3 regions of the Aurantimonas litoralis genome follow, and region 3 is predicted to be linked to each of the others. Evidence: predicted binding sites of a transcription regulator. Region 3 holds the regulator's gene; each other region holds the start of a gene.
What was found. The regulator LexA, encoded in region 3, represses DNA repair genes until DNA is damaged. The targets are predictions, from matches to a motif close to TGTTCNNNNTGTGTTCNG.

Region 1 (3,274 bases), on a different contig from region 3:
GGTGCGGCCGGTGGCCAGGGCATAGGCGAGGTCGGCGCGCGACACCTTCAGAACGTCTTTCGCGGTCGCGAGGGCCGTGAGCTCGGCGGGCTCGAGCCCGATCCGCAGGCGTCCGTCGAGGACGGCGATGGTCGCCGGCACGGCGCCTTCCTCGCGGACGATCGCCTCGACCCGCTCGGCCATGGCGAGATTGCGCGGATAGGGCATGCCATGGGTGATGATGGTCGATTCCAGCGCGACGATCGGCGCGTTCGAAGCAAGCGCGGCGGCGACATCCGCAGAGGCCGTATAGGGCAGGGCAGTGGTCAAGACGCAGGCTCCGGTGCGCGGGGGTCATGCAGCGCGGCGACGCCCTCGGCGATCCTCCGCGACAATGCGTCCGGGGATAACGGATCGGACGAAATCCGCAACGAGGCGGCGACGATGCCGGCGCGCACGGCGTCGAGCCAGGGCGTGCCGGCGCACAAAGCCGCAAAGGCGGTGCCGGCCAGATTGTCACCGGCGCCGGTGATGTCCTTCGGAACGACGGTGGGCGGCTGCTGCAGCAAAACGGTCTCGCCGTCGATGATCATCACCTCGCGCGGCCCGTCGGTCACCACGGCACGGTGGACGCCGAGCTCGCCGAGCAGTTCGGCGATGAGCTGCGGGCTGGTGCCCGTCGTCGCCTCGACGAGGCTGGCGGCCTCGGCATAGGAGAGGAACAGCGCCGAGATATTGCCGAGCGATTCCTGCAGGCGGCCGATCTTGGCCGGCGAGACGCCGATCGCGCCGACCGGCTTGCCCGCCGCCTCCCGGGTGATCGTCGCGATCGCGCCGGACGGCAGGTTGGCGTCGACGAGGACGCCGTTGGCCCTGCCGATCGCCGCGCGCACGGCGCTCTTGGTGAACAGCCGCGGCACCAGGAGGTCGTAGAGCGCCATGTCGGCGATGCCGGCGACGAGTTCGCCCTTGTCGTCGAGCACGGCGGTGTAGGTGGGCGTCATGCGGTCGAGCCAGGTGACCGACAGGTCGGTGACGCCGAGGGCGCGGATCGCGTCGGTGACGCGGCGCCCGTCCGGGTCGCCGCCGCGGGCGCTGTGCAGGCTTATCGTCGCCCCGGCCTGGACCATGGCCTGAACCGCGTTGAACGCCGCGCCGCCGGGACAATCCACCAGCCGTCCGGGATTGGAGGCATGCGGGATGAAGGGCGCGTCCGAGATCGCGCGCCGGTCGATATGGGCCGCGCCGGCGACATAGATCAGGGGGGCGGTCATGGGCGGGCTCTTCATCAAAACTTCAGAAATTCATCGCCGGGAAGCGATTCGCGGCAGCGCGCGAAAACGGAACAAACCGGGATCGCGGGCTTGCGGAACTGGAACAAAAAGAGTACATGGTGATGGTGCGGCTCGTCATTGCACCCCCGTCCAACGCGTGGAATAAGGTCTCGTCTCTCATGGCACAGAATTCACTCAGGCTTGTCGAGGATAATTCGTTGGACAAGAACAAGGCGCTCGACGCCGCGCTGTCGCAGATCGAGAGAGCCTTCGGCAAGGGCTCTATCATGCGGCTCGGCGAGAACGAAAAGATCGTCGAGATCGAGACCGTTTCCACCGGCTCGCTGGGCCTCGACATCGCGCTCGGCATTGGCGGCCTGCCGAAGGGCCGCGTCGTCGAGGTCTATGGTCCGGAAAGCTCGGGCAAGACGACGCTGGCACTGCACACCATTGCCGAAGCCCAGAAGAAGGGCGGCGTCTGCGCCTTCGTGGATGCCGAGCACGCGCTCGACCCGGTCTATGCCCGCAAGCTGGGCGTCGATCTGGAGAACCTCCTGATCTCGCAGCCGGACACCGGCGAGCAGGCGCTGGAGATCACCGACACGCTGGTGCGCTCGGGCGCGATCGACGTGCTGGTGGTCGATTCGGTCGCCGCGCTGACGCCGCGCGCCGAGATCGAGGGCGAGATGGGCGATTCGCTGCCCGGCATGCAGGCCCGGCTGATGAGCCAGGCGCTGCGCAAGCTCACCGGTTCGATCTCGCGCTCCAAGTGCATGGTCATCTTCATCAACCAGATCCGCATGAAGATCGGCGTCATGTTCGGTTCGCCCGAGACGACGACGGGCGGCAACGCGCTGAAGTTCTACGCCTCGGTTCGCCTCGACATCCGCCGCATCGGCGCGATCAAGGACCGCGACGAGGTCACCGGCAACCAGACCAAGGTCAAGGTGGTCAAGAACAAGCTGGCGCCGCCGTTCAAGCAGGTCGAGTTCGACATCATGTATGGCGAGGGCGTCTCCAAGACCGGCGAGCTGGTCGATCTGGGCGTGAAGTCCGGCATCGTCGAGAAGTCGGGCGCGTGGTTCTCCTACAACAGCCAGCGGCTGGGGCAGGGACGCGAGAACGCCAAGTCGTTCCTGCGCGACAATCCGGCCGTCGCCGACGAGATCGAGACGCTGATCCGCCAGAATGCCGGGCTTCTCGCCGAGCAGCTTCTGGACGACACCGGCCCGGGCGACGATTCCGACGCCTGATCGGCAACGGCAGCACGACATGCGCGACGGCCTGCCCATCCGGGTGGGTCGTTTCGCGTTGGGGGGGCTGATGGACAGGCGGAGCGGGCCTCTGTACAACGCGCCTTTGCCCGAGGCTGACGGCGTGCGCGCCGCGGCGACGGGCTCTTCCCCGCAGGTATTCCGAAGGTCGCATTCATGAGTGGCGTCAACGAAATCCGGTCCGCGTTCCTCGACTATTTCGCGAAGAACGATCACGAGCGGGTGGCCTCGTCGCCGCTCGTGCCGCGCAACGACCCGACATTGATGTTCACCAATGCGGGCATGGTGCAGTTCAAGAACGTCTTCACCGGCGTCGAGACGCGGCCCTATCAGCGCGCGGCGACCTCGCAGAAATGCGTGCGCGCCGGCGGCAAGCACAACGATCTCGACAATGTCGGCTACACCGCCCGGCACCACACCTTCTTCGAGATGCTGGGGAATTTCTCCTTCGGCGACTATTTCAAGGACCGGGCGATCGAACTCGCCTGGAACCTGATCACCAAGGAATTCGCGCTGCCGGCCGACCGGCTCCTGGTCACGGTCTATTCCGAGGACGAGGAAGCGGCGGCTTTGTGGCGCAAGATCGCCGGCCTGTCCGACGACCGCATCATCCGCATCTCGACCTCCGACAATTTCTGGGCGATGGGCGAGACCGGCCCGTGCGGTCCGTGCTCGGAAATCTTCTTCGACCATGGCGAAGGCATCCCCGGCGGCCCTCCGGGCAGCCCGGACGAGGATGGCGACCGC
Region 2 (3,274 bases), on a different contig from region 3:
AGCCGCACCGGAATGCCGAAACGGTCGCGCAGCGGCGTCGTCAGCAGCCCCAGCCGCGTCGTCGCCGCGACCAGGGTGAATTTCGACAGGTCGATCTTCACCGAGCGCGCCGCCGGTCCCTCGCCGATGATCAGGTCGAGCTGGAAATCCTCCATCGCCGGATAGAGGATTTCCTCCACCGCCGGGCTCAGCCGGTGGATCTCGTCGATGAAGAGGACGTCGCGCTCTTCCAGATTGGTCAGCAGCGCCGCCAGATCGCCGGCCTTGGCGATCACCGGGCCGGAGGTCGAGCGGAAATTGACCCCCAGCTCCTTGGCCATGATCTGCGCCAGCGTCGTCTTGCCGAGCCCCGGCGGGCCGACGAACAGCACGTGATCCAGCGCCTCGCCGCGATTCTTCGCCGCCTCGATGAAGATCTTCAGATTAGCCCGCGCCGCCGCCTGGCCGACGAAATCGTCCAGCCGCTGCGGCCGTAGGGTCGCGTCGATGTCCTCGCCGTGCTTCTCGGGAGTGATCAGGCGGGCGTCGCTCATAAGGGCCGTTCCGTCGCGATGGGACAATCTGCCTGCAAGACCAGAGGCGCGGCCGGTCGCGGGCAGGTTCCGCAATGGCCGTTCGGCGCCGTCATGTCAAAACCGGCCGGCCGGCAATCCGTCCGGAGCCCCGGCTGCACCCTTCGCCCCCTCAGCGGCTCAGCGCCTTCAGCCCCAGCCGGATCAGCTTCGCGCTGTCCGGCGCCTCGCCGGCATCCTTCAGCGCCTTCGCCACGGCCTCGGCCGCCTGGTCGCGCGGATAGCCGAGATTGACCAGCGCCGAGACCGCATCGGCCACCGGCGCGGCGGCGGTGCCGCCGCCGATGTCGCGCTTCAGCCCCAGGCTCTCGTCGCTGCCGGCGCCCGAGAAGGCCGGCGCCTTGTCCTTCAGCTCGGCAACGATCCGCGCGGCGACCTTCGGTCCGACGCCGGGCGCGCGGGCCACCATCGCCTTGTCCTGCAGCGCCACCGCATTGGCGAGGTCACCGGCCGACAGGGTGCCGATCACCGCCAGCGCCACCCGGGCGCCGACGCCCTGCACCATCTGCAGGAGCCGGAACCAGTCCTGCTCGGCCCGTGTCGCGAAGCCGTAGAGCCGCAGCATGTCCTCGCGCACATAGGTGTCGATGAACAGCACCACCGCCTCGCCCTCGCCCGGCAGCGCCGCCAGGGTGCGCGCGCCGCAAAAGGCGACATAGCCGACGCCGTGGACGTCAACGACGACGTGGTCCTCGCCGATCTCGTCGACGGTGCCCTTCAGTTTGCCGATCACGAATGCGTCTCCAGGCGGTGGGAATCGAAGGTGGGTCTGCGGCAAGGCATGCCCGCGCCGTCGCTTACCACGATCGGCGCATCATCGCCGACAGTCCCGGCTGGCAGCGCCGTGCGCGGGCCGCGACAGGCAGACGGATCTGCGCGCACCCTCACAGGCCCGCCAGCAGCGCCCGCGACTGGGCCGACTGGCGGTGATGGCTGTGGCAGATGGCGATCGCCAGCGCATCGGCGGCGTCGTCCGTGTCGAAGGTCGCCTTGGGCATCAGCACCTTCACCATCATGTGGATCTGCTTCTTCTCGCCATGGCCGACGCCGATCACCGCCTTCTTCACGGCGTTGGGCGCATATTCGGCGACCGGCAGCCCGGCCAGCGACGGCACCACCATGGCGATGCCGCGGGCCTGCCCGAGCTTCAGCGTGGCGACGGCGTCCTTGTTGACGAAGGTCTGCTCCACCGCCGCCTCGTCGGGCTGCTGCGCGTGGATCACCTCGGTCAGCCCCTCGTAGAGCGTGCGCAGCCGCGAGGCGAGATCCATCTTGCCGTCCGACATCACCGTGCCGCTGGCCACGAAGCGCAGCGAATTGCCGAGCGTCTCGACGATGCCCCAGCCGGTCCGGCGCAGGCCGGGATCGATGCCGATGATGCGAATGGTCCGCTCCTGCAACACTTCGTTAACCCTCTCCGACTAGCCGAATCAGGTGCTATTGAGAAGACGAAAAGTGAACAAACCAAAAACGAAACAGGCTTGACCACAGGGAGACCGCACAGGCTCATGGCGCGAGGCAGCGATTCCCCGCGAAACTGGGCGCCCAAGAACGAGGCCCGCCGCGGTTTCCCGCGACGGGCCTTCGAATTGCACCGGATCAGCTCCGGCTCAAGCGTCACCGGTCAGACGAGGCGCCTCAGTTCCACCAGGCTTCGTCGACGCCCGGACGGCCTTCGAGCTCTTCCTCGGAGAACCGCGTGATGAACGCGTAGGACTGGTCGTCGACCGGTACGAGATCCACGTCGCCAACCCGCAGCATGACGTGCTTGTCGGCGATGTCGAGGAAGCCGCCCACTTCGGCGACGACGCCGGCAAGGTTGCCCGACCGATCAAGGACCACGTCCTCGATCTCGCCGATCTGGTTCCAGTCGCTGCCGACCGCTTCATAGCCCGAACGGCCCCAGGCGTAGTCGTCCCGGTCGCCCCAGGAGCCCTCGTTATAGGCTTCGTTGGTCGTGTAGACGGCGCCACCCACGATGTCGCGGGTCCGGATCAGCTGCGCCCAGTCGGTCGCTGCAGTATCTTCCGAGGCCATCGGCGTCGTGGCCGGTGTGGCAGCAGTGTCCTGCGCGATAGCGGGCGTCGCGGCGAAGATGATGGCGGTCGCAGTGGCTGCAATATACTTCATATGAGCCTCCTCTCTGGCGTTGGAATTCATCAAACCAACGGAGAGGGTTCGCCATTGTTCCAGAACGCGCGACACAGTCTGACGCAGCCCATCCATACGGGTGCCGGTTGCTTTTGAAACTCGCTCAGCCCGTGCGCTCTACTTCACCACCGGATAGCGGACGGCGAACCGGGAGCTAGGCGTCCCGTGCGCCCGCGTCCCGGGTCGCGATCACCGATTTGCGCAAGCCGAGGACGGTCTCGTAGGAGATATCGCCATCCGGGAAGAACGCCGCCATCTGCCGCCGGCCGATCAGATCGTGGTCGCGCACCACGTTGCGTGCGTCCTCGACATCGTCGATGCGGTCGAAGAAGCCGAGCGCGAAGCGCTGCAGCATGGCGATGCGCACCGCCTTGGGCAGATACTGGAAGCCGGCGGTTCGGAAATGCGGCTCGTACGGAAACCAGTAATTCGGCGTCTGGCAGTAATAGCGCGGCGCCAGCCGGCGCATATTGAGGGCGAAGTCCCGCATGTTGGCCCGCGAGCCGACATGCTCGATCACCGAGTTGGAATGGGCGAGATCGAAGCCCTGG
Region 3 (3,274 bases):
AGCCGGCCTTCGACGCCTCCGCCATGGACGGCTACGCGGTCCGCGCCGCCGACCTTGGCGACAAAGCGCCCTTCCCCTCCCTGCGGCTCGTCGGCGAATCGGCCGCCGGCCATGCCTATGACGGCACGCTGCAGCCAGGCGAGACCATCCGCATCTCCACCGGAGCGCCGGTCCCGGCCGGCGCAGACGCCATCCTGATCCAGGAGAACGCCGACCGGCGGGACGGCACCGTCACGGCGACGGCGCCGGTCGTCGTCGGCCAGCACATCCGCCCAGCGGGAATCGACTTCGCAGCCGGCACGCCGCTTCTGACCGCCGGCACGGTGCTGACCCCGGGCGCCATCGCGCTGGCCGCCAGCGGCGGCCATCCGGCGATCCCGGTACGCAGCCGTCCCCGTGTTGCGATCCTGGCGACCGGCGACGAACTCGTCCTGCCCGGCGAGACCATCGGCCCGTCGCAGATCGTCGCCTCCAACACCTTCGGCGTCGCCGCACTGGTGCGCGAGGCCGGCGGCCTGCCACTGAATTGCGGCATCGCGCCCGACCGGGAAGCGGCCATCGATGCCCAGCTGACGCAGGCGATCGCGGACGGCGCCGACATCTTCGTCACCATCGGCGGCGCATCGGTCGGCGACCACGATCTCGTCGGCAAGGTGTTCGCCGCCCATGGCGTCTCCCTCGACTTCTGGAAGGTGGCGATGCGCCCCGGCAAGCCGCTGATGGCCGGCAGGCTGGGCGACATGCGGGTCGTCGGCCTGCCCGGCAACCCCGCGTCCTCCATGGTCGCCGCGACCCTGTTCCTGGCGCCGCTGGTCCGGCGCCTCGCGGGCCGGCCCGCGCGTCCGCTCTACCGCCGGGGCGTTCTCGCCGCGCCGATGCCGGACAATGGCGACCGCACGGATTTCGTGCGCGCCCGGATCGAACCGGACGGCGCCGGCCCGCCCCGCATCGTGCCGTTGTCGCGGCAGGATTCCTCGCTGCTGTCGATCTATGCCGCGGCCGATGCGCTGCTCGTCCGGCCGGTCCGCGCCGCACCGGCCGAAGCAGGCGATCCCTGCGATTACGTCCCCCTGACGGCGCTGGAGCCACTTGCGGAACACAACTAGAACAGATAGCTTTGTTCAGGTTTTGTTTTGAGGAGTCGCCCGGATGCTGACGCGCAAGCAGCACGATCTTCTGGTCTTCGTGAACGATCGGGTGCGCGAGACTGGTGTGCCCCCGTCCTTCGATGAAATGAAGGACGCGCTGGACCTGCGGTCCAAGTCCGGCATTCACCGCCTGATCACCGCGCTCGAGGAACGGGGCTTCATCCGCCGCCTGCCCAACCGGGCCCGTGCGCTGGAAATCCTGAAACTGCCCGAGTCGATTCAGGGCAACCGCCCGGCCCCCGTCGGGCGCACCGGATTCAAGCCGAGCGTCATCGAAGGCAGCCGCGACACGGCCCGGCCCGCACCCGCGGTGCAGCCGGCGCCGGCCAAGGCGTCTGCCTCGACGGCCATCCCGGTCATGGGACGCATCGCCGCCGGCGTGCCGATCTCGGCCATCCAGCACAACACCCATTCCATCGTCGTTCCGCCGGACATGCTGGGCAGCGGCGAACATTACGCCCTCGAAGTGAAGGGCGATTCGATGATCGAGGCCGGCATTCTCGACGGCGACACGGTGGTCATCCGCCGGGGCGACACGGCGACTCCGGGCGAGATCGTCGTCGCCCTCGTCGACGACGAGGAAGCGACGCTCAAGCGTTTCCGCCGTCGCGGCGACACGATTGCGCTGGAGGCGGCAAATCCGGCCTATGAAACCCGGATCTTTGGCTCGGACCGGGTCAAGGTCCAGGGCAAGCTGATCGGCCTGATCCGCCGCTACTGACCGCTTCGAACGGGACACGGTCGGCGCAGAACGGATGATAAGCCCTCGCGACTCGCGCCCGAAGAGTTGAGGCCCGAAACCGGCCCGTCCTCGTTCAGGGCGCAGCCGTCGCGGTTCGGCCTGAACCGGCCGGGCCTCTATTGCTGACGGTCGCCGACGCCGGCTGCGTGACAGTCACCGGCGAGTCCGGCGCGGCGGGCTTGCGCCAATATTCCGGCCAGGGCGCAAGCCGGTGGACGTTCCAGCGTTCGGGCGGATCGCTGATCGCCTGCACGATGCGGGGCCGGCCCGTCGCCGCCTCCCGGCCGATCGCCAGCGAGCCCGTGCGTCGCAGCGTGCGCAGCGTCACCAGGACGGCGCCGGACCGGCATTCGGCAAGCCGGATCGCCCGCGAGACGATGGCGACATCCGCCTCGTCGCAGGCATTGCCCGTGCGGGCATAATCCTCCGTCCAGACCACACGCAGGCCGCCGCGCGTGGTGAAGCGGCAATATTTGGCCGCGCACTCCGCGGGAAGCGTCGCACGGATTCGCTCGGTGTCCTCGCCCCGCGGCGCCCGTGCCTCGAAGGCCCGCTCCCATTGTTCCGCGATGAAGCCGCTGGGCCTTGCGCGCAGGAAGGCAAGCTGGCCGTCCGCCGCGAGGGTCGCGACCTCCTTGCCGTCCTCAAAGATCAGGAGCTCGGGCGGGGCTGTCCTGTCGGGCGCAGCAATGAATCCGGCCAGTGCCAGCGGGAGGCCAAGCCAGCGCAACCGGCTTGCGAGACAGGATGCGGTGAGGATTGCCGCCGTCAGCAGCAGAAGCCCCAAGGCGGTCACGCGTCCGATCGCCTGGTCGGGCAGCCAGGCATAGACATTGCGCGCGATCTCGAGGACGAGCCAGAGGCCGGCTCCCATCGCCTGGAATGGCCAGGAATCGAGCCCGAACGGAATCAGCAGCGTTCCCACCAGCGCCAGCGGCATGATCCACAGCGTGAACAGCGGCATGGTCAGGAGATTGGCGACGAAGCCGAAGGCCGCCATCCGGTGGAAATGATAGGCGGCATAAGGCGCGGTCGCCGATCCCGCGAGAAGCGACGTGACCATGATCGCGGAGAGCGCGACGAGGATCTTGCCGCCGACGCCCCTATGCGTCTCGCGGCCGCGTTCGCGCCCCGCGCGCCATTGCGAGAGGGAAGCATAGCCGCCGATCAGTGCCACGGTCGCCGCGAAGCTCATCTGGAAGCTGGCGGTCATCACGGCATGCGGCGCGACGAGGATGACGACGATGGCGGCGATCGCGACGTTGCGAAGCGTCAAGGCGGGGCGGTCGATCAGCACCGCGCCGAGCATGATCGCCAGCATCACGAAGGAGCGCTGGGTCGCGACATTGGCGCCCGAGATCGCCAGGTAGATCGCCGCGACCAC

Region 1: a site for LexA is predicted at 1,353-1,370, ahead of recA (recombinase RecA). Genes of this name have one in related genera too.
Region 2: a site for LexA is predicted at 2,028-2,045, ahead of ruvC (crossover junction endodeoxyribonuclease RuvC). Genes of this name have one in related genera too.

The regions. Positions count from the first base shown of each region.
Region 1 covers NZ_JAPFBM010000004.1:386,400-389,673, forward strand. The annotation lists gene N7I30_RS11650 (pseudouridine-5'-phosphate glycosidase) at 1-309, opposite strand, end outside; gene N7I30_RS11655 (PfkB family carbohydrate kinase) at 306-1,253, opposite strand; gene recA (recombinase RecA) at 1,433-2,506, shown strand; gene alaS (alanine--tRNA ligase) at 2,684-3,274, shown strand, end outside.
Region 2 covers NZ_JAPFBM010000004.1:120,846-124,119, reverse strand. The annotation lists gene ruvB (Holliday junction branch migration DNA helicase RuvB) at 1-533, opposite strand, end outside; gene ruvA (Holliday junction branch migration protein RuvA) at 685-1,305, opposite strand; gene ruvC (crossover junction endodeoxyribonuclease RuvC) at 1,457-1,975, opposite strand; gene N7I30_RS10390 (PRC-barrel domain-containing protein) at 2,211-2,702, opposite strand; gene N7I30_RS10385 (SAM-dependent methyltransferase) at 2,878-3,274, opposite strand, start outside.
Region 3 covers NZ_JAPFBM010000007.1:52,790-56,063, reverse strand. The annotation lists gene N7I30_RS14840 (molybdopterin molybdotransferase MoeA) at 1-1,106, shown strand, start outside; gene lexA (transcriptional repressor LexA) at 1,150-1,869, shown strand; gene N7I30_RS14830 (ComEC/Rec2 family competence protein) at 1,964-3,274, opposite strand, start outside.